One region of the Nocardioides imazamoxiresistens genome, then DNA from elsewhere that is predicted to be linked to it. Evidence: predicted binding sites of a transcription regulator. Region 1 holds the regulator's gene; each other region holds the start of a gene.

Region 1 (9,730 bases):
GGGGGCGTCCTACACCGACGTCGTCAGCTCTGCCGAGATGCAGAAGCTCATCGCGGGCTACGTCGAGCAGCTCAACGCCCGCCTGAACCGGTGGGAGACGGTCAAGAAGCACACGATCCTCGACCACGACCTCAGCATCGAGTCCGGTGAGCTCACGCCCTCGATGAAGGTCAAGCGCCCCGTCGTCGAGGCCAACAACGCGGAGGCGATCGACAAGCTGTACGCCTGAGCCGCGCGGCCGCCGGGGTTCCTCGCCCCGGCACAGAGGCCGCACAGCGCGACCACAGGCAGCGGGTCTGTCATGGGTGTCGCCGGTCGGAGGACCGGCGGCACCCATCGGCATCTCCGGGCTCGTGCCCGGTCAGGAGGACCCCCGTGACGCACCGCACCCACCACCCGGACCAGCACGACGAGCACCGCGAGGGGCTCGCGCACGACCTGCCCGTCATGCAGGACGCCGGCATGGTCGGGCGGCGCCCGATGGCCCGCCGCGGGGTCCTCGGGCTGCTCGGCGCGGTCGGCGCCGTGACCGTCGCGGGCTGTGCGACCGGGTCGAGCGGCAGCGGTGCCGCGTCCTCGGCCAGCTCCTCGGCGACCGCGGGAGCCAGCGCGGGAGCCACCTCGGGAGCGGGCGGCGGCCCCGGCGGCCCCGGCGGTCGCGACGGCGCCGCCCCCGGCGGGGACGGGACGAGCCAGGAGGGGCTCGACGACGGCGACATCCCCGAGGAGACGAACGGGCCGTACCCCGCCGACGGCACCAACGGCGTCAACATCCTGACGGCCTCCGGCATCGTGCGCAGCGACATCACCGCCAGCTTCGGCGACGCCTCGGGCGTCGCCGAGGGCGTGCCGCTCACGATCCGTCTGATGATCTACGACAACGCGGCCGACGGCATGACGCCCTACGAGGGCGCCGCCGTCTACCTCTGGCAGTGCGACCGCGACGGCCGCTACTCGCTGTACTCGTCGGGGGCCGAGGACGAGAACTACCTGCGCGGCGTGCAGGTCGCCGACGCCTCGGGGGCGCTCACCTTCACCAGCGTCTTCCCGGGTTGCTACCCCGGGCGGTGGCCCCACCTGCACTTCGAGGTCTACGGGTCGGTGGACGACGCCACGAGCGCGAGCGGCAAGCTGCGGACCTCGCAGATCGCGTTCCCCGAGGACGTCTGCGCAGCCGTGTACGCCGACGCGGACGGGTACGGCGACAGCGCGACGAACCTCGACGGGGTCAGCCTCGACTCCGACATGGTGTTCTCCGACGGCCACTCGCTGCAGATGGCCACCCTCACCGGCTCGGTGGACGAGGGCTACGTGCTGCGCCTCAACGTGCCTGTCTGAGGCGGCTCTGGGAGACTCCCCGGGTGCCGTCCACGCCCCCGCCGGGAGACCCGGTCCCGTCCGACGGGTCGCTCCCGCCGGACGCCCTGAGCGCGCTCGGGCGACGGCCGTTCGCGTTCTACGTGCACGTGCCGTTCTGCCGCGTGCGCTGCGGCTACTGCGACTTCAACACCTACACCGCCACCGAGCTCGGTGGTCCGGCCGCGCCGCGCGGCGCCTCGCGCACGACGTACGCGGACGCCGCCGTGGCCGAGATCCGCCTCGCCCGCCGGGTCCTCGGTGACGTCGACCGCCCGGTCGACACCGTGTTCTTCGGCGGGGGTACGCCCACGCTGCTGCCGCCGGCGGACCTCGTGCGCATCCTGTCCGCGATCGGGGACGAGTTCGGTCTCGCCCCCGATGCGGAGGTGAGCACCGAGGCCAACCCCGACTCGGTGAGCGCGGCGGACCTGGCCGTGCTCCGCGCCGGCGGCTTCACCCGCCTCTCGTTCGGCGTGCAGTCCGTCGTGCCGCACGTGCTGGCGGTGCTGGACCGCACCCACGACCCGCTGCGGGTGCCCGGGGTGGTCCGCGACGCGCGGGCGGCCGGGTTCGACGAGGTCAGCCTCGACCTGATCTACGGCACGCCGGGGGAGTCCGTCGACGACTGGTGCGCCAGCCTCGAGGCCGCTCTGGCCTGCGAGCCGGACCACGTCTCGGCGTACTCCTTGATCGTCGAGGACGGCACGGCGCTGGCCCGGCGCGTGCGACGCGGCGAGGTCCCGATGCCGGACGACGACGACCTGGCGGACAAGTACCTGATCGCCGACGCCGCCCTGGAGGCGGCGGGCCTGCGCTGGTACGAGGTGTCGAACTGGGCGCGCCGCGACGCCAGCGCCTGCCGCCACAACCTGGCCTACTGGCGCAGCGACGACTGGTGGGGCGTCGGGCCCGGGGCGCACTCCCACGTCGGGGGCGTGCGGTGGTGGAACGTGCGGCACCCCGCGGCGTACGCCGGCCGCCTCGCCGAGGGGGTCTCCCCGGGGCACGCGCGGGAGGTGCTCGACGACGAGGTGCGTCGCACCGAGCGGGTGCTGCTCGAGACGCGGCTGCGCGAGGGTCTCGACACCGCCGCGCTGGACGCCACGGGCCGCTCCGCGTTGCCCGACCTCGTCGCCCGGGGGCTCGTCGAGGCCGGGGCGCTCGAGCGGGACCGGGTCGTGCTGACGCGCGAGGGCCGCCTGCTGGCCGACGGTGTGGTGCGCGACCTCCTCGTGTGAACCTCGCGGGCCCGGGGCGGCCGGGTCAGCCGGCCGGGTCGGTGACGAAGTCGATGAGCTCCTCGACCCGACCCAGCAGCGCCGGCTCGAGGTCGGCGAAGGACGAGACGCGGCTCAGGATGTGCTGCCACGCCCGGGCGATGTCCGCCTGGTTGCGGTGCGGCCAGCCCAGCTGCTGGCACACGCCGTGCTTCCACTCCATCGAGCGCGGCACCGTCGGCCACTGCGGGATGCCGAGGCGCTCGGGCTTCACCGCCTGCCACACGTCGACGAAGGGGTGGCCCACGATCAGCACGTGCCTGCCCGCCGCGGAGCGGCTGATCGAGTCGGCGATGCGGCTCTCCTTGGAGCCACGCACGAGGTGGTCGACCAGGACGCCGACGCGGCGGCCCGGGCCGGGGCGGAAGTCGACGAGGTGCTCGGCGAGGTCGTCGACGCCGCCGAGGAACTCCACGACGACGCCCTCGATGCGCAGGTCGTCGCCCCACACCTTCTCGACGAGCTCCGCGTCGTGGCGGCCCTCGACGAAGATCCGCGACTCGCGGGCGACCCGGGCGGGGGCGTCCGGCACGGCGATCGACCCCGAGGCCGTGCGACGCGGCGCGCTCGGCGCCGCGGCGCGCACCGGCGCGGTCAGGATCACGGGGCGCCCCTCCAGCAGGAAGCCCGGACCGAGGGGGAACGTGCGGCGCTTGCCACGACGGTCCTCCAGGGTCAGCGTGTCGAGGTCGCGGTCGACGGCGACGATCTCGCCGCACCAGTCGGTCGTGACCTCCTCGACCACCAGGCCCTTGTCGGCCGGGTGCTCGGTGGCGCGGCCGCCCTTGGGCGCGCGCCAGTCGGTGGACAGGACGTCGGATCCGTAGCGGTCGGGCACGAGGAGAACGCTAGGCGGCCGCACCGACAGGACCGGGGCAGGCGCGCCGCAGCCGGTCGCGGCTCACACGAGCGGGAGCCGTCGCGCCCCCGGCGGCAGCGCGGCGTACCCGCGGGCCACCGCGGCGCCCAGCCGCTCGACGGGGAACGGCCACGTGCCGGCGGCCGTGGCCTCGTCGGGACCGACCCCGGTCGCCGCCAGGTCGACCACCTGGGCGGCGAGCGCCGCCAACGACCCGTGCTGGTCCAGCACGAAGGAGCGGTCGACCACCGGGCCGTGCCCGGGCACCACCCGCGTCGTCGGCGTCACCAGCCCGAGCACGGTCTCGACCGTGGCCGGCCACTCCAGCGGGAAGGAGTCGTCCCCGTACGCCGGGACCGCCGCGCCGGGGTCGTCCGCCGCCTCGACGAGGTCGCCGGCGACGACGACGTCCGCGTCGGCCACGCGGAGCACGACGTCGCCGCCGGTGTGACCGCGGCCGGGATGGACCACCTCGACCAGCCGGTCGCCCAGCTGCACGGCGTGCGCGAGGGAGAACGTGGTCGTCGGCGCCAGCACGCGGCTGGCGGCCATCTCCTCGGCGCGCGGGTGGCCGTCGGCCACCGCGCGGGCCAGCTGCGCGGGCAGGACCTCGGGGATCCGGCGCGCGGCCTCCTCGTGGCCGACGAGGAGGGCGTCGGGCCAGGCGTCCAGCAGCGTGGCGTTGCCGAGCACGTGGTCGTGGTGCTCGTGGGTGTCCACCACCGCGACGAGCGGGGTGGTGCCGAGGACCCGTCGGACCTCGTCGCGCAGCCCGGCGGCCGCGTGCTCGGAGGCGAGGGTGTCGACGAGCAGCGCGCCCTCGCCGCCCGCGACCAGGGTGACGTTGACGTCGTACCACTCGTGCCGCGCGACCCAGACGCGGTCGGCGACCTCGACGAACGTGGTCGTGGCGGGGGAGCGGCCCATGGCCGCGACCCTACGGAACCGGGTGGTGCGGGTCGCTCAGCAGAGCCCGGAGTGCAGGTGGTCGCGCAGCGAGGTGGCGAGCTCGTCGGGCGTGCTCGCCCGACGCTCGAACGCCACGCGCCGCAGGTGGGCGCCGTCGCCGTCGACCCACTGGACCTCCACGCCCTGCGGCGAGAGGCCCGCGATGGCGGCGCCCGCCAGGTAGGGCGCCGGCGTGCCCGTGCACAGCGAGACGGCCTGGCGCAGCTCGGCGTCGTGGCACTCGTTCATGTGCTCGGTGCAGCGCAGGAGGTAGCCCTCGTTCAGCGCGTGGACGGGGCTGCGGAACAGGGCGGTGGGCACGCGGTACTGCCGGCTGGTGCCGTCGGCGTTCGTGCGGATCAGCATGATGATGCTCGGCTCGATGGCGACCGCGCTCATGCTCGGGTCGCAGCAGGGCTCGGGCACCGCCAGGCGACCGGCGAGCACGACCGACTCGGTCGTGCTGTCGTCCTCGACCACGCCGGAGATCAGGCGCAGCAGGGCCTTCTGCCGGGCGGCCCCGGCGTGCTCGACGACCGAGCCCCGCCGGCACACCAGCGTCGGCACGCCGTCGCGGTCCTGCAGCCCCAGGTCCTCGCCGCCGAAGAGGTGCTCGGTGCCGCGCACCACCATGCTCGCCGCCGCCGGGCAGGACAGGGCGCTGCGGGCACGGGCGGCGAGCTGGTCGGGATCGGCCGACGCGAGCATGGGGAGCACAAGGACCTCCTGGAGAGCGACTTAGGCAAGGCTAACCTGCAGGTGGGGGCGGCGGTCAAGGGCGTCCGAGGCGCGGATGCCCGCTCGCCCCGGCGTCGGCTCCGGCGTCGGCCGGTGCGGGGACCCGTCGACTCACGCCCCGCGCGACTCCGGAGTAGGCTTGGCACTCGCGTCGCGGGAGTGCCAGGCACCGAGGTGTCCGCTCCCCGCGAGGACGGGACGGGGACGGGTACGGGGCCGACAGGAGGTGCTGCAGTGGTCGAGGAGCGTCGTCTGGCCGTGCTCCGCGCCATCGTCGAGGACTACGTGTCCACCGAGGAACCGGTCGGGTCGAAGGCGCTGGTCGAGCGCCACGGCCTCGGGGTCTCGCCCGCCACCGTGCGCAACGACATGGCGCAGCTCGAGGAGGAGGGGCTGATCCACCAGCCCCACACCAGCGCCGGCCGGATCCCCACCGACAAGGGCTACCGCGTCTTCGTCGACCGGCTCGCCGGCGTCAAGCCCATGTCGTCGGCGGAGAAGCGGGCGATCTCGACGTTCCTCGAGGGCGCCGTGGACGTCGACGACACCGTGCGTCGCAGCGTCCGGCTGCTCTCGCAGCTGACCCACCACGTCGCGGTGGTGCAGTACCCCATCCTGTCCAACAGCACGGTGCGCCACGTCGAGGTCGTCGCGATGACGCCACGACGGCTGCTCGTCGTGCTCATCCTCTCGAACGGCCGGGTCGAGCAGCGGCTCGTCGAGGTCGACCGGGACCTCGACGACGACGCCGTGGCCGACCTGCGCACGCAGGTCAACCGCGCGGTCGTCGGCGAGCGGCTGACGGCCGCCGCGGACGGTCTCGCGGCCCTGCGCGCCGCCTCGGGCGAGGGCCGCGACGCCGGTCCCGACCGCGGGCTCGAGCCCGGGGCGGCGACGACCGACGCCGCCGGCGTGACCGCGGACGTGGTCGGCGTCCTCGTCGACGCCCTCGCCGACCACGCGGCCGACCAGCGCGTCGTCGTCGCCGGGACGGCGAACCTCGCCCGCTTCGGGGAGGGCATCGACACGGTGCTGCGACCGATGCTCGAGGCGCTGGAGGAGCAGGTCGTCCTCCTCAAGCTGCTCGGCGAGGCCACCACCGGCGGCGGCGTCACCGTGCGGATCGGTGCCGAGGGCCCGCTCGAGGAGCTCTCGGGCACGAGCGTGGTCACGACGGGGTACGGCGTCGGCCCGGACGCCCTGGCCACGCTCGGCATCGTGGGCCCCACCCGCATGGACTACCCCGGCACCATGGCGGCGGTGCGCGCGGTCGCGCGCTACATGTCGCGGATCCTCGACGAGAACGGCTGAGCCGGCGCCGCGCACCGCGCCGACCGGACACCCCACCCGCACCCGCAACGGAAACGATGGACAGGACACACGTGAGCCAGGACCTCTACGAGCTGCTCGGCGTCAGCCGTGACGCCGACGCGGACGCGATCAAGAAGGCGTACCGGCGACTGGCCCGCCAGCTGCACCCCGACGTCAACCCCGACCCGGCGACCCAGGACCGCTTCAAGGAGGTCAGCCAGGCCTACGAGGTGCTCTCGGACCCGCAGAAGCGCGCGGCGTACGACCGCGGCGGCGACCCGTTCGGCGGCGCCGGCTTCGGTGGCGGCGCCGGGCAGGGCTTCTCCTTCACGGACATCATGGACGCCTTCTTCGGCGGCGGCGCCGCCGGCGGTCAGGCCGGCGGCCAGGGCCGCGGTCCGCGACCGCGCCAGCGCCGCGGCCAGGACGCCCTGATCCGCCTCGACGTCGAGCTGGCCGAGGCCGCCTTCGGCGTGACCCGCGAGCTCAAGGTCGACACGGCCGTGGTCTGCGAGACCTGCGAGGGCCACGGCGCCGCGCCCGGCTCCAGCCCGCAGACCTGCACGACCTGCCGCGGCGCCGGCGAGGTCGCCCACGTGCAGCGCTCCTTCCTCGGCGAGATCCGCACGCTGCGCCCCTGCGCGGCGTGCCGCGGCTTCGGCTCGGTCATCCCGGACCCGTGCCGCACCTGCTCCGGCGAGGGCCGGGTGCGCTCGCGCCGCACGCTCACGGTGAAGATCCCGGCGGGCGTCGACAACGGCACCCGCGTGCAGCTGACCGAGCAGGGCGAGGTCGGCCCGGGCGGCGGGCCCGCCGGCGACCTCTACGTCGAGATCCGCGTCGCCGACCACGAGTTCTTCGTGCGCGACGGCAACGACCTGCACTGCGAGGTGACGCTGCCGATGACGGCGGCCGCGCTCGGTGCGTCGATCCGGCTGCCGCTGCTCGAGGCCGACCTCGTGGGCGAGGGCAAGGAGACCGATCTCGAGACCGAGGTGCCGCTCGAGGTGAAGGCCGGCACGCAGTCCGGCACCGAGCAGGTGCTGCGCGGTCGCGGCGTGCCCGGCCTGCGCGGCGGCGCCCGGGGCGACCTCGTGGTCACCGTCGCCGTCGAGACGCCGCAGAAGCTCGACTCCCGCCAGGAGGCCCTGCTGCGCGAGCTCGCGGAGCTGCGCGGCGAGGAGCAGGCCAGCGACGGGTCGCTGCAGGTCCACCGCAAGTCCGTCTTCGGACGCTGGCGCGACCGCTTCGCCCACTGACGTGTCGCTCCCCGTCCACCTCGCCGAGGACCTCGCGGGCGCCGCTCGCGGCGGCCGCGTCCGGGTCGAGGGCGACGAGGCGCACCACGCCGTGGTCGTGCGACGGCTCGCCGTCGGCGAGCGCGTCCGCCTCGTGGACGGCCGCGGCCGCGCCGTCGTGGGCCCCGTCGTCACGGCCGGCAAGCGGTTGCTCGAGGTCGAGGTCGACGAGGTGGTCGACGTGCCGCCGCCCGCTCCGGCCCTGACCGTCGTGCAGGCGCTGCCCAAGGGCGACCGCGGGGAGCTCGCCGTCGAGGTCCTCACGGAGATCGGCGTCGAGCGGATCGTGCCGTGGGCCGCCGAGCGCAGCGTCGCGGTGTGGCGCGGCGAGCGGGCGGCGAAGGCGCACGCGCGCTGGGCCGCGACGGCCCGCGAGGCCGCCAAGCAGGCGCGCCGGCCCTGGTTCCCCGAGGTGACCGCGCTGGCGACGACGGACCGGGCGGCCGAGCTCGTGGCCGCACTGGACGTCGTCGTCGTGCTGCACGAGGAGGGCCGCGCGTCGCTGGGCGACGTCGCGCTGCCGAGCGCGCCGGAGGCCGCGGACACCCGGATCGGCATCGTCGTCGGCCCGGAGGGCGGGCTGACCGACGCCGAGGTCGCGACCTTCGAGGCCGCCGGGGCGACGACCGTACGCCTGGGGGCCGAGGTCCTGCGCACCTCCACCGCCGGGCTCGCCGCGGCCGCCGCCCTGCTGGCCCGGACGTCGCGCTGGGCCTAGCCGATCGTGACGTCCTTGGTGTCCTGCGCCGGGCCGGGGCCCTCTCCGCCGGAGACGTCGTCGCTGGTGACGACCAAGGTGTACGAACCGGGCTCGAGACCGCTGGCGTCGATCTCGGTCTCCCACGCGTGCAGGCGCTCCTCGGTCCAGCTGCCCTCGTGCGTGGTGAACCCCTCCAGCACCACCTCCTCGCCGTCCAGGACGCGCCACACGACGGTGTTCTCGAAGGTGTTCGCGCGGCCCCGGGCCGTGAAGGTCCCCGAGACCGTCGAGCCCTCGGCGGGGTCGTCGATGCTGACGGGCAGGAGCGTCTCGAGCGCCGGGGCGGCCGAGACCGGGTTGGTCGCGCCGCCGAGCTCGCCGACCTCGGCGCCGGAGGAGTCGACGAAGCGCACGGGCAGCGTGTCCCCGACGGCCGCCTGGAGGGTGAGGACGACCTGCTGCACCGCCAGGGCCGGGTCCACGTCGAGGGCCGCACCCGGGGCGGGGCCGCTGACGGTCACGCGGATCTCGCCGTCGGCCTGCTCGGCGCCGCCGACCCAGCCCGCGACGAGGTTGGTGTAGTCCGGGTCGAGCGGCTCGCCGGCGAGCAGCTCGAGCGCACCGGGGAGCCCGCCGTCGGAGGCCTGCTGGAACTCGCGGGTCAGGACGGGGCCGCGCGGGCCGTCGACGACGAAGTACGCCGCCACCGCGGTCGGCTCGCCCGTCTCGGTCGCGGTGGGCTCGCTGCTCGGCGCGGGCGTCCCGGCACCGTCGTCGGCGGTCTCGGTCGCGCTCTCGCTCGGGGTGCCCGGGTCGCCGGGGGCCACGTCCTCCTCGCCGCACGCGACCAGGGTGGCGGCGAGCACGGCGCCCGCGGCGAGGGGCGCGAGGATGCGGCGGGGCGTGGTCCGGCGGGTCGTGGGACGGGACATCTCGTGGCCTCTCTGGGCGGTGACCGTGAAGGATGGTGCTGGTGGGACGCGTGGGACGTGCGTGTCGAGGCTGACCGTAGCGGTCCCCGTCCCCGCGCTCGCCGGGAACCTCGCGGGGACCTCGTGGAGGCCTCGTCTGTCAGACGCCCGGGCGGCGGTTCCGGTTGCGCCCGGGCGGGCCCTACGGTGAGCGCATGAGCGCCGAGTGCCTGTTCTGCAAGATCGTCGCGGGCCAGATCCCCGCCACCGTCGTCCACGAGACGCCCACGACGGTCGCGTTCCGCGACGTCAACCCGGTCGCGCCGACG
Region 2 (9,730 bases), on a different contig from region 1:
CATCGGGGCGGTCTCCTCCGTGGTGGGTGGCCGAGGACTCCATCCTGGCGACCGAGCACCGCGGTCGCAGCCGATTCGGCTGTGTCGTGACCCCCGTCATTCTGAGAGCGTGACGCTCTCGCCACCCTCGACGCCGTCGAGCCCGCCGGCCGTGACCTCGAGGAAGCCGTCGACGTCGGCGCCCGCGCTCCAGATCTCGCACTCCTCGGCCGCGGTCTCGCAGGGCGGCAGGTCGCGCTCGACGGAGAGCACCCGGCCGTCGGCGATCCAGGCGACGTCGATGGAGAACTCCATGCCGACCATCCAGACGCGCCCGGCCCGGGACTCCCCGAAGTCGAAGTACATCCCCTCGTCCCCCGCCAGCTCCTCACGACCGCTGAGGCCGTCGGACAGTTCCTCGTCGGTGCGCGCGACCTCCACGGTGAAGGTCAGGTCGTCGCCGACCGTGACGGTGGGCTCGGTCGCTTCGTCGGAGTCCGCCGTCCCGGCCGGCTCGCCGGAGCCGGAACCGCAGGCACCCAGCAGCAGTACGCCCGCTGCGGCGGCCGCCGCAGCGCGTACCGGCCTCATCGCATGCTCCGCAGACCGAGACCGACCAGCAGCCCCCAGATGAGGATCCGCGGCAGGTCGCTGACGACGAGGCCGTGACCGCCGCCGACGGGCACCAGGGTCTGGACGGGCGCGTGCGCGGCGGTGATCGCCCAGAACATCCAGCCGGTCACGCCGACGATGAAGGCGGCGGCGGAGCAGCGGCGGACGGCGGGCACGCGTCCAGGGTAGGCGCCGCGCGTGTCGGCAGCGTGACGCACGGGTCGGGCGTTATGGCGTGGACGGGTCCGCGGTCCCGTCCGCCGCGGGCCGGGCGGACTCGGCGGCCAGCCCGAGGCCGATCGCGACGCCGCGACCGACCGCGGCGACCAGCAGGAACCACCAGGCGGGCAGCGACAGGAGCGCGCCGACGACGATGGCGGTCTCCCACCCCTCGGTGACGTATCCCGCGACCACCAGCACGCCCGACACGAGCAGCAGGACCGCCCCGGCCGTCCTGTGGTCGCGCAGCTCGCTCTCCGACTTCCCCCGTGTCGTCATGGGCGCAGACTAGACCGGTGGGGTCTCGGAGGGCCCGGACCGACGCAGATCACGGGTTGTGGGTAAAGCCTCAGGAGGTTCTGTGGAAGGACCAAGGTTCCCGGTCCTACGGTGGCCTCGACGGCTTCCTGGGGAGGGAGATCGTCGGCCGGGTGGTGCCGTTGGGAGGCGGGCCACCGACGTACCGACAGAAGCGGTGATCCGCGATGCGCAAGTGGAAGAGGTTCCGTCGCGCCCTGAAGTGCCGCATGAAGCACGGACAGCGTTGTCCGCACGCTGACGGCTACCACCCGTGACGTGACACCCGCGGTCAGCGCTGACCGCGACGCGTCACCCCGAGACCCACCCGGGTCGCTCCGTGAACCCCCGCCGGCCCTGGTCGACGTCCGGAGCGGCCCGGGTGCTCTCGTTTGAGAGCCCTTAGAGCACCCCGTCGACGCCGTCGGCCTTGAGCGCCTCGACGATCTTCTTGACGTCCTGCGCTCGCGAGCGGGTGGTGACGAGCAGCGCATCACCGGTGTCGACGACGACGACGTCGTCGAGGCCGATCACGGCGACCTCGCGGTCCGTGCCGGCGACGACGATGCCGGAGGCGTCGAGGGTACGCACGCGCGCGGCGTCGCCGAGGACCGTCACGTCGTGGCCCTCACCGTCCTTGGCGCCCTTCCCGAGCAGTCCGGCGAGGGCGTCGAAGTCGCCGACGTCGTCCCAGTCGAAGGTGCCCGGCACGGTGGCGACGAGGCCGCGGTCGGCGGCGGGCTCGGCGACCGCGTGGTCGATGGCAATCTTCTCGAGGTCGCCCCACAGCTCGTCGAGGCGCGTCGGCTCGGCGGCTATGGCGCGCAGGCCGGCGGCGAGGTCGGGGTGGCTGATCGCGAGCTGGTCGAGCAGGAACGAGGCGCGCACGACGAACATGCCGCCGTTCCAGCGGTAGCGCCCGCTGGCGAGGTACTCCGCCGCGGTCGCAGCGTCGGGCTTCTCGACGAACTGCTCGACGGTGCGCGCCGTGCCCGACCCGGCGGGGTCGAGCAGCTCGCCGGAGCGGATGTAGCCGAAGCCGGTGGCCGGGTGGGTCGGCTCGATGCCGAGGGTGACGACGACGTCGCGCGCGGCGGCCACCTCGGCGGCCTCGCGCACGCAGGCGAGGAAGCCGGCCTGGTCCTCGATCACCTGGTCGGCGGCGAAGGAGCCGAGGACGGCGTCGGGGTCGCGGACCTCGAGGATCGCGGCGGCCAGGCCGATCGCGGCCATCGAGTCGCGCGGGCTGGGCTCGGCCAACAGCTGGTCGTCGGGCAGGCCGGGCAGCTGCTCGGCCACCGCCGGGCGGTGGGCCGCGCCGGTGACGACGAGGACGCGGTCGGCGGCGAGCGGCTGCACGCGGTCCCACGTCTCCTGCAGCAGCGAGCGACCGGAGCGGGTGAGGTCGTGGAGGAACTTGGGGGCGCCCTTGCGGGACAGGGGCCACAGGCGCGTCCCGGCACCGCCGGCGGGGATGACGGCCCAGAAGTTCTCGATGTCGGTCACGGTCGGCCAACCTACCGTCCGCCGTTCATCCCTAGGCGCGATGCCGATGGCGGGAGTGACTGGTACCAATTGCTCCGACGCATCCCTTTGAGACCTGTATCGCGGCTAGGCTCAACGCGTGAACATGCCACCGTTTTGGCAAGCCAGTCGATGAGCCGGGTCAAGCGACTGCGTCGGAAACTCATCACGAGGACCAAGGGGCACGAGGAGGCCGCACGCGCCCTTGGTGTGAGCATCGGTACGGGCTGTCGGATCCTCTCGCCCGTCGCTACCACCGAGCCCTGGCTCGTGCGCATCGGCGACCGTGTCACCGTTTCGTCCGGTGTCCGACTCGTCACCCACGACGGCAGTGGCTGGCTCGTTCGTGACCATCGCGGCCGCCGCTACCGGTACGCGCCGATCTCGATCGGGGACGATGTGTTCATCGGAGCCGGAGCCACCATCTTGCCGGGGGTAAAGATTGGCGATCGGGTCGTAGTCGGCGCGGGTTCAGTCGTGTCCCGATCTGTGCCGAGCGGAACCGTCGTGGCGGGAGTTCCCGCGAGGAGATTGGGCACCTGGGACGACTTCGTCGCACGAGTAGCGAGCTGGCCTGCGGACGAGGACAGACGAGGCTCCTCGTACCGCGAAAAGGTCGACTCCATCGCGGAGAAGGAGTTCGCGCCCGAGCTGTGACGACCGCTGGTTGATCTGGTCGGACGCATGGCGGCGTAGAATTGGCAGTCGAGCCCGGGGAGTGCCAACCTCTCCGGGTCAGCCACGTCCCTCGGAGGTTCCTGTGCCCACGTACCAGTACTCCTGCACCGAGTGCGGCCACGCGTTCGAGCAGGTGCAGAGCTTCAGCGACGACGCGCTGACCGTCTGCCCCGAGTGCAACGGCAAGCTGCGCAAGCTGTTCAACGCCGTCGGCGTGGTCTTCAAGGGCTCCGGCTTCTACCGCAACGACAGCCGCGGCACGACGACGTCGTCGACCAGCGGTTCGTCGGACTCCTCGGGCTCGTCCGGCTCCTCGGAGAAGAAGGCCGACAAGCCAGCGGAGAAGAAGACCGAGAAGAAGTCGGACTCCTCGTCCAGCTCGAAGGCCTCCGCCTGAGGCTCCGCCTGGGTCGGGGCGACCGGTCTAGTCGAGATCGGCGTCACCCTACCGACGCGTAACAATTCGCGTGTCCCGGCCGTTCTGACAGCCGACGCCCTGGAACCCGCCGGGCGGCCGACACCCGAAGCAGGCCCCGCATGACCGCACCGTGCATCGACGACGTCTGCGTGACGCTCGACGGCTCCGAGCTCCTCATCCACGTGAACGAGCCGCGCCCCCTCCTCGTGCTCGCCGTCGACCCCGACTCCGGCGAGGGCGGCTACCTGCTCGTGGACGCGAAGCCGGGTGGGACCCGGACGTCCGCTCCCCTGCTCCGCGGCGGCGTGCACGTCGAGGTCGTCGACGCCGCGACGGGCGCGGTGTACGCGCAGCTGGTCACCCCCGCCGCCTGACCGTCCGGCTCTCGCCCCCCCTGCCTGTGGAGACGCGCCGACGCCCGCGACCGAACCGCCCTACGGTCGCGGCATGTCCTCGACCTCCGGCGCGTCGCTCGCCACCCGCCTCCGATCGGCCCGCCACGCGCTGACGCGCCGACGCCGCCTACTTGCGGCAGCGACCGCCGCTCTCGGCGCGCTGGTCGTCGTGGGCGCTACCCAGCCACCGTCGGCGGACACCGTCCCGGTCGTCGTGGCCGCCCGTGACCTGCCGGCCGGCACGGCGCTGAGCGCCGAGGACCTCACCACACGCGACGTCGCGCCGCACCAGGCGCCCGCGGATCGCCCCGGGGCGTCCGAGCTGCTCGGCGAGACGCTGGCGGCACCGGTGGCCGCCGAGGAGCAGGTGACCAGCGCACGAGTCGTCGGCACCGCGGCGTGGCAGCCCGGTCCCGGAGAGACCGCCGTGCCGGTACGCCTGCCCGACGCCGGCGTCGCCGCGCTCCTGAGCGTCGGCGACACCGTCGACGTGGTCGCCACCGATCCCCAGACCGGCGAGACCTCGACGGTGGCCCGCTCAGTCCGCGTGGCGGCGCTGCCAGCCTCCGATGCGGACGCCACCCTCGGCGGTCGGCTCGTCGTCGTGGTCGCCCCGAGCCGTGACGCGTCCGACATCGCCGGCGCGGCCGTGCATGCCTTCCTCACCGTCGCGTTCAGGGACTAACGTGCGCGGGGCGACCCTGATCCGAGGGTCTCGGGACGATGAGGAGACGTCATGACCGGCTTCAAGAACTTCCTGCTGCGGGGCAACCTGATCGACCTGGCGGTCGCGGTCATCATCGGCACGGCATTCGGTGCGGTCGTCACGACCTTCACCAACTGGCTCACGGCCCAGCTGCCCGACACGGCGTCGGAGTACTTCACCAACGAGGCCAACTCGTTCGGCGCCTTCATGAACGCGGTCATCTCGTTCGTCATCCTCGCCGCGGTCGTCTACTTCTTCATCGTGCTGCCCTACACGAAGGCGAAGGAGCGCTACTTCCCGAGCCCGGCGCCGGGCACGCCCGAGGACGTGAAGCTGCTCGAGGAGATCCGCGACCTGCTGGCGGCCGGTAAGGCCAAGGAGATCTGAGCCTGGCGCGCGATCGTGACAGTGACGCTGGCACAATCGCGCCATGTCCCAGCGCCGCTCTGCCCTCATCACCGGCATCACCGGTCAGGACGGGCTCTACCTCGCTGAGCTCCTGACGGGGAAGGGCTACGAAGTCCACGGACTCATCCGCGGTCAGAACAACCCCAAGCGCGCACTCGTCGAAAGCGTGGCGCCCGGTGTCGTCCTCCATGAGGGCGATCTGACCGACTTCGCCAGCATCGCGCGGGCCCTGAAGGTGAGCGACCCCGACGAGGTCTACAACCTCGGGGCCGTGTCGTTCGTGGCCCACTCGTTCCGCAGCGCTCTGCACACGTCGGCGGTCACCGGCCAGGGGGCGTTGAACGTCCTCGAGGCGATCCGCTTGCACGACCCCGACAACCGCGTCCGCTTCTACCAGGCGTCCAGCTCGGAGATGTTCGGCAAGGTCCAGGAGACCCCGCAAACGGAGACCACCCGTTTCTACCCGCGCTCCCCCTACGGTGCCGCGAAGGCGTTTGCCCACCACATGACTGTCAACTACCGCGAGGCCTACGGCATGCACGCCTCGTCCGGGATTCTCTTCAACCACGAGTCCCCGCGACGCGGCCCGGAGTTCGTGACGCGAAAGATCACGCAGGCAGTGGCGCGGATCAGCCTCGGCCTGCAGGACACGTTGACGCTGGGCAACCTCGACGCAGCGCGCGACTGGGGGTACGCCGGCGACTACGTCGAGGCCATGTGGCTGATGCTCCAGCAGGACGTGGCTGACGACTACGTCATCGCGACGGGCGAGACGCACACGGTACGGGAGTTTCTCGACCTGGCGTTCGGGCACGTAGGCGTCCGGGACTGGAAACCGCTGGTCCAGGTTGATCCGGCCCTGTTGCGACCGGCGGAGGTGCACCACCTCGTGGGCGACGCCACGAGGGCGCGTGAGGCCCTCGGCTGGAAGGCCACGTTGCTACTTCCCGACCTCGTGCCCCTCATGGTCGAATCGGCCATCGTCGAGTTGGCTTGAGCGGGCGCGCAATCGCGGGATGTGACGTGACCGCGCGGACAATCTCGCGGGATCGGCAGAAACCAGACGGCGTGTGCACCAGACTGGCACCTGCCAGCCCAAGCTCTATTGAGGGAACCATGGTGCCCACCACTGTCATACGACCCCAGCTCCCGTAGTGGATCTTCACAACCGCGCGTGGGCGGCCGTCCTGCTCTGTGGATGTCTGCTGGTTGCGGCGGCGACGGGCGTCGGCACCTTGGTGGCGGAGCGATATGTAGACGGCGCCCCCGCAGTGGCTGCTTTCGCGATACTGGCCGTCTTGGCAGTCTCGGCAACTCCGACTCGGCACCTCCCTGCCCTGTCGCTCTGCATGTACGCCTTCGTTCCGGGGGCCCTCACCTCTCGGATCCCGCTGCTCGACTTGATACCCGCGCCGGCGGTCATCCTGATTGTTTGGCTAGTACGGCGGTCCATTGCCGACACAAAGGAACCACGGGCCAGTGACGTCCAGAGCACGCGGGACCGCGCCGTTCGAGTGATCGTCTGGCTCCTGGTCGCGTGGGCGCTTTTGCTGTGGTTCTTCTACGGCGGCAGCGGCTACGGATTCTCCTGGATACTGACCTTCGCGGCGTCGGTGCTCACATGCGTCACTGGCCGCGTAGGAAGACCGGAATCGGAGTCCGTTCGCCACGCGTGGATGATCAGCGGGGCTCTCCTCGGCGCTTACGCCGTGCTGGAGTTCGCCCTGCGCCTCAACCCCGTGTACGGACCACTCTTTCGCGCATTGGGCCAGCCGCAACCGAACGATTGGTCTGTGTATCGCGCGGCGGCGTCGTTCCCCCATCCGCTCACGGCGGCCATGTTTCTCGGCGTGGCGGCAACCCTAGCGCTGGTGTCGTGGCTGGTGCGCCGAGACGGCTGGTACCTGGCAATGGCGATCCCGGCGCTAGCAGGGCTCGCAAGCACCGGCTCCCGCGCGTCGCTTGCCGCCTGCGCCATCGGTATCGCCGTCGGAATGATGTTGTACGCGAAACGGGGAACGGGGGCGCGCTTTGGGCGATCCGTGGGCCTAGTGGTTCTCGCGGCCGGCGGGGCTCTGTTTATCTTCAACTTCTCGGGAGTGGGTGACCGTCTCGCCTCGAACGAGGCCGCGCGCTCGACCGGGGCTCGCCTCGACGGACTGTCGGTAGCCAACGCTGCGGCGGCGCACACCAACTACATCGGCTCCGGGCCCGCAACCTCAGGCGAGACGGCGCGTCTTTACAGTCCCCTCATCGTCGAGAATTCTTTCTTCCAAGCGCTCATCAGCCTCGGTTTGATCGGCACCGCGTGCCTGGTGCTCCTTTTCCTCCTCCTGGTCAAGCGAGCACACGGCTCGGGAGATGCGGCAGCGGCAGCCGGCGCCGTGACACTGGCCGTCGCCCTCGCGGGCTACAACGCACTCGACGCCGTCCACTCGTCCCACCTACTCATCGGCTGGGCTGCACTGATGTGCCTCGGCGGCGCTGCAGAGGCGCCGGCCGAGAAATCAGCCGCGCTGGCAACTCCGAAAGGCAGGCAACTCCTGTGAAGATCGTCGTCGTCCAGACCTCCCTTGCCGGTGGAGGCGCCGAATATGTCGGGCGGACCTGGATGGCTCAACTGGCTCTGAGGGGTCATGAGGTTCACGGTGTCCTCACGGGCAAGCCGGTCAATTTGGGGCTGCTCCCCCCTGGGGTAACCGGACACACCCTCCATCACCACCGCGGCAACGCGGTGAAGTCGCGCGCCCTTCGGGACCTGCTGCGCGAAGTGCGACCGGACGCCGTCGTCAGCCTGCAGAGCATCAGCAACCTCATCGCTTTCGGCGCATTGGCCATGCTGCGCAGCTCGCGGCCCAAACACGCGGTGAGCGAGCGCAACCTCGTCACGCTCGGTCTCGCGGGGTCGTCGCTGCAGCACCGAGCCAAGACAGCGCTGACCAAGCGGTTGTATTCCCGCGCGGACCTGGTGCTAGCGATCTCCCACCCCGTGGCGGCCGAACTCGTCGCAGCATTCGGCGTCCACCAAGACCGTCTGGCCGTGCTGCCGAACCCGGTATCCGACCGGCGGCACGCGGGAATCGCGAACGGCCCGCGGTCGAACGACCAGCAGCTCAATCTCGTCCTCACGTGCCGCCTGGTCCAACAGAAGCAGCCCCTTCTAGCCGTCGAGACCGCCCGCCGCCTGAAGACGAGGGGAGTCGATACGAAACTCACCTGTTTCGGCGACGGCCCCCTCCGGGAGCAACTCATCGACGCCGCCTCCGCAGCCGGCGTCACGCTCGACATGAAGGGGTGGGTCGACGACTGGACCTCAGAGGTGCCCGCCACCGAGTCGGTGCTGCTGCTGCCTTCGCAACGGGAAGGCTTGGGCAACGTTCTGGTCGAGGCCGGCGCCTCGGGCGTGCCTGTAGTAGCGCCATCCACCGCGCTGGGGGTTGCGGACGCAATCGTTCCAGGGGTCACCGGAGAACTGGCATTGAGCGCTCATCCCGACGATCTGGTCGAGGCTGTTCTCGCCGCTCACACGATTGAATCGGCCCCGCCCGCCGGATGGATTGCCAACTTCTCCGCTGCGGTGTGCGGCGAGCGCCTTGAGCGCCTGCTCGAACGAATGGTCGGCCCCATTGACTAGCACTTCCCCGTCTCTCGGCCGCCAGGCCAGTAGAGGAGCGGCTCAGACGCTCGTCTGGCAGGCCGCCAGGATTGTCATCCAATTCGGCGGACTCATCGTGCTGGCCCGCCTTCTTGACCCGAACGCGTTCGGTCTCATAGCCATGATCGCGGTCATCGTTGGTATCGCAGATCTGCTGCGTGACTTCGGGCTGACCAATGCGTCCATCCAAGCGAAGACCCTGAGCGACCATCAGCGCTCGAACCTGTTCTGGCTGAACGTGGTGATCGGCGTCGTGCTGACGTTGGCGATTTACCTCGCTGCGCCGTTGGTTGCGGACTTCTACGGAGAACCCGATCTTCGATATCTGACGGAGGTGCTCGCAGGCGTCGTCTTCATCAACGCTCTCGGGGCGCAGTTCAGAGCCGAAGTGAACCGGGAGATGCGCTTCGTCGCTCTCAACGCCACGGAAGTCGTACCGGCGGCCGGAGGGCTGATCGGCGCCGTCATCATCGCAATCGCAACGGGGTCGGTGTGGGCGCTTGTTGCGCAGCAGCTCATCACCAGCGCGCTCTCGACCGTGTCCCTAGTGGCCGTCTCCCGTTGGCGCCCGCGGGGCCCGAACCGTCAAGGGGACATCCGGCCCATAGTAAAAGTGGGTGGCGGCATGCTAGGCACCAATGCCGTCGCCTTCAGCACGCGGAACGCGGACAACATCATGATCGGTGCTGCGTGGGGTGCTACCAGTCTCGGTCTCTACTCGCGCGCATACCAACTGGTCATGCTCCCGGTGAACCAGTTGCTTGCGCCGTTTACCAGGGTAGCCCTGCCAGTCCTGTCTCGCGTCCAGGACGATCGCACGCGCTTTGTGAACTACCTGC
Region 3 (9,730 bases), on a different contig from region 1:
ACGATGACCGGGACGTCGAGCTCGTAGATGAACTCCTTGAGGTTCAACGGCTCCGCCTGGCTGGAGACGTGCTCCGCGCTGACCGTCGTGCCGCGGATGACGAACATGTCGACGCCCGCGTCGACCACGGTCTTCGCGTGCTCCTTGGTGCGCTGCGGCGACAGCGACCCGGCGACGGTGACCCCGGCGTCGCGCATCTGCTGCAGGCGCTCCGCGATCAGGGTCGGCTTGACCGGCTCGGTGTAGATGTCCTGGAGTCGGGCCGTGGCGGCCACGCCCTGCAGGCCCGCCACCTCCGCCAGCAGCGGTGAGGGGTCGTCGTACCGCGTCCAGAGGCCCTCGAGGTCCAGGACGCCGAGCCCGCCGGCGCGGCCCAGCGCGATCGCGGTGTCAGGGCTCATCACCGAGTCCATCGGGGCGGCCACCACGGGGATGTCGAAGCGGTAGGCGTCGATCTGCCAGGCGACGCTGACCTCCTCCGGGTCGCGCGTGCGCCGCGAGGGCACGATCGCGACGTCGTCGAAGGAGTAGGCCCGGCGGGCGCGCTTGGCGCGGCCGATCTCGATCTCGGTCACGGAGGACACCCTAGTTGCCGGGACCGACGACGCCTGAACCCCCGTGCGTACCCCGTGGCCCGGACCACCCGGCGAGCAGGAGTGGACCGACGCCTGGTGGGGTAGGCACGCGCCGGCCCCGACCTGGGCCCGCCGTCGGGGACCCCCGACACCCCGCACGTCCTGGAAGGACACCATGAAGCGCTCGATCCTCGCCGTCCCCTCCGCCCTCGTCCTCGCCGCCGCGCTCGCCGCGTGCGGCGGCGGCAGCGACACGGAGTCCGAGGCGGAAGAGACCCGCACCGGGCCGCTGGCCGGCAGCGAGTTCGGCGCCGCCGAGGGCAGCGACGTCGAGGTGCCCCTCGACACGAGCGTCGCGGCGTCGGGCCTGCAGGAGAGCATGAGCACGCCGGCCGCCGTCGTCACCACCGACCGCGAGGGCGGCCAGTTCGTCCAGGAGATCGAGGTCGAGGACCTCTTCGAGGTCGAGGTCGACAGCCTCGGCTACGACGCGGACAGCGTGGAGAACATCGGCGACGCGGTGCCGCACTACATCGTCTACTCGGGCCGCTACCTCAACGGCGCGGTCACGCAGTCGCAGCCGAGCGAGATCCTGTTCGACGTGCTCGACGCGGAGGGCACCGACCTCGACAGCGGCGTGATCAGCTTCGGTGGGGCCGAGATCGAGGACGAGCGCTGCCAGGACCTCTTCACGGCGATGTCGTTCGGCGAGGGCGCCGAGTACCGCACCTGCCAGCTGCTGTTCCTCGACCCGCGCGAGCCGGCCACCATCGTGTGGAACGACCAGCGCGCCCCCGAGCCGGTCGCCGACCCGGTCAGCTGGCCGATCGACTGATCCACGGCAACCCGGGGCGGCCCGGGCCGCCCCGGACCGCCGGGGGCTCAGCGCCCCTGGTAGTTCGGGGCCTCCGCCACCATCTGGATGTCGTGCGGGTGGCTCTCCTTGAGCGAGGCGGAGGTGATCCGGATGAACCGGCCCTTGTCCTGCAGCTCGGGCACCGTGCGCGCGCCGACGTAGAACATCGACTGGCTCAGGCCGCCGATCAGCTGGTGGGCGACCGCGGCCAGCGGGCCGCGGTAGGCGACCTGGCCCTCGACGCCCTCCGGGACGATCTTGTCGTCGCTGGTGACCTCGGCCTGGAAGTAGCGGTCCTTGGAGTACGACTTCTTGCCGCGGCTGCTCATCGCACCCAGCGAGCCCATCCCCCGGTACGCCTTGTACTGCTTGCCGTTGACGAACACCAGCTCGCCCGGCGACTCCTCGCAGCCCGCGAGCAGCGAGCCGATCATCACCGTCTCCGCGCCGGCGACGAGCGCCTTGGCGATGTCGCCGGACTGCTGGAGCCCGCCGTCGGCGATGACCGGGACGCCCGCCGGGTGGCAGGCCAGCGAGGCCTCGTAGACCGCGGTGACCTGCGGGACGCCGGCGCCGGTGACGACGCGGGTCGTGCAGATGGAGCCGGGGCCGAAGCCGACCTTGACCGCGTCCGCGCCGGCGTCGACGAACGCCTGGGCGCCCTCGCGGGTCGCGACGTTGCCGCCGATCACCTGGACGTGCTTCGTGGCCGGGTCGGACTTGAGCCGCTGCACCATGTCCAGCAGCAGCCGCACGTGGCCGTGCGCGGTGTCGGCCACCAGGACGTCGACACCAGCCTCGATCAGCGTGGTCGCGCGCTCCCACGCGTCACCGAAGTAGCCGATCGCCGCGCCGACGAGCAGCCGGCCGTCCGCGTCGTAGGAGGCGTCGGGGAACTGCTCGGACTTCACGAAGTCCTTCACCGTGATCAGGCCGGCGAGCTTGCCGTCGGCGTCGACCAGCGGGAGCCGCTCGCGCTTGTGCTTGCGCAGCAGCGCGGTGGCCTCCTCGCGGCTGATCGACTCGTGGCCGGTGATCAGCGGCATCCGCGTCATCATCTCGTCGACCTTGGTGGTCGCCCACTCCGCGACGGGCGTGAAACGCAGGTCGCGGTTGGTGATGATGCCCAGCAGGGTGTTCGCGCCGTCGACGACCGGGAGCCCGGAGACCCGGTACTCCCCGCAGATCCGGTCGAGCTCCTCCAGCGTCGCGTCGGGGCCGATCGTGACCGGGTTGGAGATGATCCCGGTCTGGGTGCGCTTGACCAGGTCCACCTGGTACGCCTGGTCGGCCACCGAGAGGTTGCGGTGCAGGATGCCGATGCCGCCCTGACGGGCCATCGCGATCGCCATCCGCGACTCGGTCACGGTGTCCATGGCCGCCGAGATCAGCGGGGAGCGCAGCGAGATCTCCCGCGTCAGCCGGGACGTCGTGTCGATGTCGCTCGGCGCCAGGTCGGAGTAGCCCGGCAGCAGGAGCACGTCGTCGTAGGTCAGTCCGAGGGCGGCGAACTTGTCGGGTACTCCGGGGGTGGCGCTCATGTCGTCCTTACGGGGGTGGGGCTGGCGGCCCCGCCATCCTAGGCCGCGGGCGTCACCGCCTCGCAGTCCGGAGGGCGTGCACCGCGATGCGGACGGTGAGCACGTCCGCCGACATCCGGATCCGGCCCCGCAGCCCGGCCGCCAGCACCATCGGGAGCACCGCCTGGTTGTCGGCGCGGGTGCTCAGCAGGATGTCGGTGGCACCCTCCGCGGCCGCCAGGCGGGCGACGTCGGTGAGCAGGCGCGTACCGATCCCGCGGCGCTGCCAGGCCGGGTCGACCTCCAGGCGCACGGGCCGCAGCCCCGGCTCCCCCGGGTCCGCGGGCGCGCCGATCTCCGCGACCCCGACGCGTACGCCCGCCGCCTCGGCGTGGACCGCGAGCCCCCGCACCTCGTAGGTCGGCTGCATGCCGCCGCCCATGCGGCGCGAGGCGGTGCCGAGCAGGGTGGGCGTGCGCTCGAGGACGTCCGAGACGAGATCGGCGAGCGCGGCCCCGCGTGCGTGCTCGGTCGCCGTGAACGCCGCGCGGCGGCGCACCTGCACCTCGACGTCGCCGACCGTCATCTCCATCACGTCGAGCCCCTCGACGGCGGTGGCGTCGGGATCGGCCGAGATGTCGGGCTCGGCGTCGAAGAGCTGCGCGACGACCTCGGGGAACCGCGCCGGCCGGGCGATGATCGCGCGCGCCGCCTGCACGTAGCGGGCCGGCTGGTCCACCAGCGCCGCGTCGGTGCACGGCGTGCCGACCACGTCGGTGCCGTCGGCGGCCGCGAACAGCGCGACGATCTCGCGCTCGGTCCAGTCGTCCGGCGTGCGGATCACGAGCTCGTCGGTGACGGCGTCGACACCCGGGAAGATCTGGAAGCCGAGGATGTTGACCCCCGCCGCGCCGCACTCGCGGGCCAGGACGGCGAGCGTCCCGGGGCGGTCGGGCAGGGTCGTACGCACGCGCCAGAGCATGCCTCGAACGGTGCGCGCACCGTGTTGCGCGGACGCCTCGGTGGTGTTTCGCCCGTGTCACGCGCCGCGTGACGTCGCTCGCAGCACCGGGCCGGGACGGCCCTGGACGCCGCACGCCCCCGGCCTCCTCGCGGAGACCGGGGGCGTACGGGTCCTGCTGGGTCCTGCTGGGGGGAGTCGGTCAGTGACCGTGCCCGTGGCCGTGGCCGGCCGCGGGAGCCTCCTCCTCCTCGGGCTTGTCGACGACGAGCGTCTCGGTCGTCAGCAGCAGGCCGGCGATCGAGACCGCGTTGACCAGAGCCGAGCGGGTGACCTTGACGGGGTCGAGGACGCCCTGGGCGACCAGGTCGCCGTACTCGCCGGTCGCGGCGTTGTAGCCGTTGCCGACACCGAGCTCGCGCACCTTGGAGACGACGACGTAGCCCTGCTCGCCACCGTTCTCGGCGATCCAGCGCAGCGGCTCGTCGACGGCCTTGCGCACGATGCGCACGCCGACGGCCTCGTCACCGGTCAGCCCGAGGTCGCCCTCGAGCGCCGCGGCGGCGTGGATGATGGCGGAGCCACCGCCGGGGACGATGCCCTCCTCGATCGCGGCGCGCGTCGCGGAGACGGCGTCCTCGATGCGGTGCTTCTTCTCCTTGAGCTCGACCTCGGTGGCCGCGCCGACCTTGATCACCACGACGCCACCGGCGAGCTTCGCGAGGCGCTCCTGAAGCTTCTCGCGGTCCCAGTCGGAGTCCGTGCTCTCGATCTCGGCCTTGATCTGGTTGACCCGACCCTCGACGGCCGAGGCGTCGCCGCCACCGTCGACGATGGTCGTGTTGTCCTTCGTCACCACGACGCGGCGGGCCTGGCCCAGCACCTCGAGCCCGACCTGGTCGAGCTTGAGGCCGACCTCGGGCGCCACGACCTGGGCGCCCGTGAGCACCGCGATGTCCTGGAGGATCGCCTTGCGGCGGTCGCCGAACGCGGGCGCCTTGACGGCCACGCCGGTGAAGGTGCCGCGGATCTTGTTGACGACGAGGGTGGAGAGCGCCTCGCCCTCGAGGTCCTCGGCGATGATGAAGAGCGACTTGCCGGCCGCGATGACCTTCTCGAGCAGCGGGAGCAGCTCGGCGACGGCCGAGATCTTCCCCTGGTGCAGCAGGATGTACGGGTCGTCGAGCACGGCCTCGCGGCCCTCGGCGTCCGTCACGAAGTACTGCGAGATGAAGCCCTTGTCGAACTGCATGCCCTCGGTGAACTCGAGGTCGGTGCCGAGGGTGTTGGCCTCCTCGACGGTGATGACGCCGTCCTTGCCGACCTTGTCGAACGCGTCGGCGAGCAGCTCGCCGATGTGCGAGTCGCGCGAGGAGATCGTGCCGACGCTCGCCACGTCCTCCTTGCTGTCGACCTCGCGGGCGGCGTCGCGCAGCGCGTCGCCGACGGCGGCCGCGGCGAGGTCGAGACCCCGCTTGAGGCCGAGCGGGTTGGCGCCGGCGGCGACGGCGCGCAGGCCCTCGTGCACCAGGGCCTGGGCCAGGACGGTCGCGGTCGTCGTGCCGTCACCGGCGACGTCGTTCGTCTTGGTCGCGACCTCCTTGGTGAGCTGCGCACCGAGGTTCTCGAACGGGTCGTCGAGCTCGACCTCACGGGCGACGGTCACGCCGTCGTTCGTGATGGTCGGGGCGCCCCACTTCTTGTCGAGGACGACGTAGCGGCCCTTGGGGCCGAGCGTCACCTTGACGGTGTTGGCGAGCGCGTCGACGCCGCGCTCGAGGGAGCGACGGGCGTTCTCGTCGAACTCCAGGATCTTGGGCATGGGTTACTCCCTCTGTCGGGGTGTCGTGGGTGCTGGCGAAATGGCGCCCGCCCGGCAAGGCGGGCCCGCGGAGGCGACCTCCAGCGGAGCGGGTCGTCGAGCGGGCCCAACGCTGCCGGGCGGGATGCCAGTTCGTCAGCCGACGATGGCGAGGACGTCGCGGGCGGACAGGATCAGGTACTCCTGGCCCGCGTACTTGACCTCGGTGCCGCCGTACTTGCTGTAGATGACCTTGTCGCCGACCGAGATGTCGAGCGGGATGCGCTCGTCGCCGTCCTCGTTCCAGCGACCCGCGCCCACCGCGAGGACCTCGCCCTCCTGGGGCTTCTCCTTCGCGGTGTCGGGGATGACGAGACCGGACGCCGTGGTCTGCTCGGCGTCGAGCGGCTTGACGACGATGCGGTCCTCGAGGGGCTTGATGTTGACCGACACGATGTCGACCTCCACTTTCCGTGCGGATCCGAATGTGCGGACGGCGGGTGCCGCCCGACGGGGCGTTGGGTCGTCGCCGTTTCGGGCACGCCGTCGCGGGGGCCGCGCCGTCATCGTCGACGTTGGCACCCTCCAGGGGAGAGTGCCAGCGCCGACGTTAGCACTCCGCCCGAACGAGTGCCAGAAGTGTCCGGACCCGACCGCGCGGGGACGGCGTCCGACGCGACTGGAAGGATGCGCCCATGGACCTCGCGACGCTGCGCTGGCTGCTCACGCCCGACGGCGGCACGCTGCTGGAGGTGGCGGCGAGGGCGTACGCGGACGCCGACGGCGACCCCGTCCGCGCGGCGGCGACCGTGCGCCGCACCGAGCCCGACCCCGAGCGGGCGGCGGCCGCGCTGACCCAGGTGGGGCTGCGGGTCCGCGGCGTCGCCAAGTTCGGCGAGGACGCCCTGCGGATGTACTTCACCCCCGACGGCCTCGAGCAGGCGACCCGGCGCCGGGTCGCCGACCACCGCGCCGCGCGGCTCGCCGCCGCCCGGCCGGGCGCGGTGGTCGACCTCGGCTGCGGGATCGGCGGCGACCTGCTCGCCCTGGCCCGCGCCGGACTGGTCGCGGCCGGGGTCGACCTCGACCCGGTGCGGGTCGCGATCGCCGAGGCCAACCTGGCGGCGCTGGGGCTGGAGGGCGCCGCGACCGTGGCCGACGCGACGACGCTGGCGCTGGACGCGTTCGACGTCGCGACGGTGGACCCGGCCCGCCGCGACGGCCGCGGCCGCGTCTTCGACGCCTCGGCCTGGGTGCCCTCGTGGGACTTCGTGACCGGTCTGCTCGCGGGTCGGCCCAGCGTCGCGAAGCTCGCACCGGGCCTCCCCCACGACCTGGTGCCCGACGGCGTGGAGGCCGAGTGGGTCAGCGAGCGCGGCGACGTCAAGGAGGCCGTGCTGTGGTCGCCGCACCTCGCCGTCGCCCGGCGCCGGGCGACCGTGCTCGGCACCGAGGGCCTCGCGACGCTGACGGAGTCCGACGACCCCTGGGACGGAGCGGCCGAGCGGCCGGTACGCCCCGTGGGCCGCTACCTCTACGAGCCCGACGGCGCCGTCATCCGCGCCGGTCTCGTGACCGCCGTGGCCGGCAGCGTCGAGGGCGGGCTGCTGGACGAGCACATCGCGTACGTCGTCTCCGACGAGGGCTTCCGCACGCCGTTCGCGACGACGTACGAGGTGCTCGAGGAGCTCCCCTACCGCGAGAAGCAGCTGCGCGCCGCCCTGCGCGAGCGGGCGGTCGGGCGCCTCACCATCAAGAAGCGGGGCGTCGACGTCGTGCCCGAGCAGCTGCGCAAGCGCCTCGCGCTGCGCGGCAGCGAGGAGGCGACCGTCGTGCTCACCCGGGTCGGGGGCGAGGGCACCGCGCTGCTCGTCCGGCCCGTCTGAGAGCGACCAGCGCGGCTCAGGAGAGCCGCTCGAGCACCATCGCCATGCCCTGCCCGCCGCCGACGCACATCGACTCCACGCCGATCTGCTTGTCGTGGTGGCGCAGGGAGTTGATGAGGGTGCTCGTGATGCGCGCGCCCGTCATGCCGAAGGGGTGGCCGACGGCGATGGCGCCGCCGTTGACGTTGAGCCGGTCGACGTCGATCCCGAGCAGCTGGGCCGAACCGAGGGCCTGCACCGCGAATGCCTCGTTGATCTCGAAGAGATCGACGTCGTCGAGCGCCAGGCCCGCGTGGCGCAGGGCGGCCGGGATCGCCTCCACGGGCCCGAGACCCATGATCTCGGGCGAGAGGCCGGTGACCGCGGTCGAGAGGATCCGCGCCAGCGGGGTCAGGCCCAGCTCCTTCGCCTTCGTGTCGCTCATGACGACCAGGGCGGCCGCGCCGTCGTTGAGCGGGCAGGCGTTGCCGGCGGTCACGGTGCCGTCCGGCCGGAAGACCGGCTTCAGCTGGCTGACGGCCTCGTAGGTGGTGCCCGCCCGCGGCCCGTCGTCGGTGGAGACGACGGTGCCGTCGGGCAGCGTCACGGGCATGATGTCGGTGGCCCAGAAGCCGTCCGCGATCGCCCGCTCGGCCAGGTTCTGGCTGCGCACGCCGAAGCGGTCCTGCTCCTCCCGGCTCATGCCGAGCTTCTGCGCGACGTTCTCCGCCGTCTGGCCCATCGCGATGTAGAGATCGGGCAGCTCGCCGCTCTCGCGCGGGTCGCGCCAGGTCTCCGCACCGCCCCGGGCGCGCTCGTCGGTGCGCCGCACGGCGTCGGCGAACCGCGGGTTCTGGGCGTCCGGCAGGTCGGCGAAGCCGTTGCCGAAGCGGCTGACGGTCTCGACGCCCGCGGAGAGGAACACGTCGCCCTCGCCCGCCTTGATGGCGTGGAACGCCATCCGGGTGGTCTGCAGGCTCGAGGAGCAGTAGCGGTTCACGGTCACGCCGGGCAGGTGGTCCATGCCCGCCAGCACGGCGACGGCGCGGGCCAGGTTGAAGCCCGCCTCGCCCGCGGGCTGGCCGACGCCGAGGGCGAGGTCGACGATGTCGGCGCGGTCCAGCTCGGGCACCTGCGCGAGGGCCGCCTCGACCATCTGCACGGCGAGGTCGTCGGGGCGCATGTCCTTGAGCGAACCCTTGCCGGCCCGGCCGATCGGGGAGCGGGCGGTGGACACGATCACGGCTTCGGGCACGGGGACCTCGTCGGTGTCGGGGATGGTTGGCTCAGGGCAGCGTCCAGCAGGGCGCCGGGGCCGTCAAGCACCTCGGCGGCGCACGGTGCGGGCGAGGATCCCGAGCGTGCCCCGCAGGTGCTGCTCGGAGACGACCGGGAACACCTTCTTCCAGTCGTCGCGCGCTCCCGACCAGTCGTAGTAGCTGGTCACGAGCGTGCGCTCACGGCCGTCCTCGCCGGGCTCGGCCGGTTCGAGCCGGTATCCGTAGACGTGCCCGATCGGCGGCCGGACCCGACCGATGATGCTCCACGCGACCTCGCGGTCGGGCTCGAGCGTCTCGATCACGACGGTGACGTCGTAGTCGCGCAGGTCGGGGATGTCGCCCAGCGCCTCCCGGTCCATGTGCACCACGAAGGTGTCGCCCACGACCCGGGGCCGCCGACCCGTCGCGGCCTGCAGCATGCCGGAGGAGTCGATGTCGACGTGGCCCTCGGGGTCGGTGAGCACGTCGTAGATCGCGCTCGCGGGAGCCGCGATCACGCGGGTGGTCTCGATGCGCTCGGTCACGGTCACCGAGCGTACGCGCCGCGGGCGGGCCGCCCCGGTCCCCGGAGCGACCCGCCCGCGCGGGTGGTGCGTGACGTGCGGCGTCAGGCCAGGTTGGCCTTCTCCGCCGCGATCGTCGTGTCGTCGCCGTGCCCGGTGTGCACGACGGTGGCGTCGGGCAGCTCGAACAGCCGCGCCCGGATCGAGGCCTCGATCGTCGGGCGGTCGGAGAACGAGCGGCCGGTGGCGCCCGGCCCGCCGTTGAACAGCGTGTCGCCGGTGAAGACCGCGCCGAGCTCGGGGGCGTACAGGCACACGGCGCCCGGGGCGTGGCCCGGCGTGTGCAGCACCTGCAGCGACGTGCCGGCG

The links. The regulator HrcA, encoded in region 1, represses chaperone genes, less so after heat shock. The targets are predictions, from matches to a motif close to TTGGCACTCGNNNNNNNCGAGTGCCAA.
Region 2: RDV89_RS10875 (FmdB family zinc ribbon protein) is a predicted target of HrcA. The motif match lies at 3,330-3,356, and genes of this name have one in related genera.
Region 3: groES (co-chaperone GroES) is a predicted target of HrcA. The motif match lies at 6,324-6,350, and genes of this name have one in related genera.

Annotation. Positions count from the first base shown of each region.
Region 1 is NZ_JAVYII010000010.1:142,441-152,170, forward strand. Features, by position in the region: gene RDV89_RS19150 (AMP-dependent synthetase/ligase) at 1-229, shown strand, start outside; gene RDV89_RS19155 (dioxygenase family protein) at 376-1,338, shown strand; gene hemW (radical SAM family heme chaperone HemW) at 1,362-2,597, shown strand; gene RDV89_RS19165 (DUF3097 domain-containing protein) at 2,623-3,474, opposite strand; gene RDV89_RS19170 (MBL fold metallo-hydrolase) at 3,538-4,422, opposite strand; gene RDV89_RS19175 (DUF2470 domain-containing protein) at 4,459-5,151, opposite strand; gene hrcA (heat-inducible transcriptional repressor HrcA) at 5,416-6,492, shown strand; gene dnaJ (molecular chaperone DnaJ) at 6,564-7,751, shown strand; gene RDV89_RS19190 (16S rRNA (uracil(1498)-N(3))-methyltransferase) at 7,753-8,508, shown strand; gene RDV89_RS19195 (Gmad2 immunoglobulin-like domain-containing protein) at 8,505-9,422, opposite strand; gene RDV89_RS19200 (histidine triad nucleotide-binding protein) at 9,617-9,730, shown strand, end outside.
Region 2 is NZ_JAVYII010000004.1:338,236-347,965, reverse strand. Features, by position in the region: gene RDV89_RS10905 (hypothetical protein) at 1-3, opposite strand, end outside; gene RDV89_RS10900 (DUF192 domain-containing protein) at 97-570, opposite strand; gene RDV89_RS10895 (hypothetical protein) at 567-767, opposite strand; gene RDV89_RS10890 (hypothetical protein) at 820-1,089, opposite strand; gene RDV89_RS10885 (mannose-1-phosphate guanylyltransferase) at 1,510-2,613, opposite strand; gene RDV89_RS10880 (acyltransferase) at 2,764-3,288, shown strand; gene RDV89_RS10875 (FmdB family zinc ribbon protein) at 3,392-3,706, shown strand; gene RDV89_RS10870 (hypothetical protein) at 3,847-4,101, shown strand; gene RDV89_RS10865 (SAF domain-containing protein) at 4,175-4,807, shown strand; gene RDV89_RS10860 (MscL family protein) at 4,859-5,215, shown strand; gene RDV89_RS10855 (GDP-mannose 4,6-dehydratase) at 5,259-6,233, shown strand; gene RDV89_RS10850 (O-antigen ligase family protein) at 6,586-7,785, shown strand; gene RDV89_RS10845 (glycosyltransferase) at 7,782-8,870, shown strand; gene RDV89_RS10840 (lipopolysaccharide biosynthesis protein) at 8,767-9,730, shown strand, end outside.
Region 3 is NZ_JAVYII010000001.1:308,227-317,956, forward strand. Features, by position in the region: gene RDV89_RS01485 (GuaB3 family IMP dehydrogenase-related protein) at 1-575, opposite strand, end outside; gene RDV89_RS01490 (hypothetical protein) at 751-1,410, shown strand; gene guaB (IMP dehydrogenase) at 1,458-2,972, opposite strand; gene RDV89_RS01500 (GNAT family N-acetyltransferase) at 3,025-3,933, opposite strand; gene groL (chaperonin GroEL) at 4,115-5,734, opposite strand; gene groES (co-chaperone GroES) at 5,870-6,166, opposite strand; gene RDV89_RS01515 (class I SAM-dependent methyltransferase) at 6,409-7,599, shown strand; gene RDV89_RS01520 (acetyl-CoA C-acetyltransferase) at 7,616-8,833, opposite strand; gene RDV89_RS01525 (SRPBCC family protein) at 8,897-9,382, opposite strand; gene RDV89_RS01530 (MBL fold metallo-hydrolase) at 9,466-9,730, opposite strand, start outside.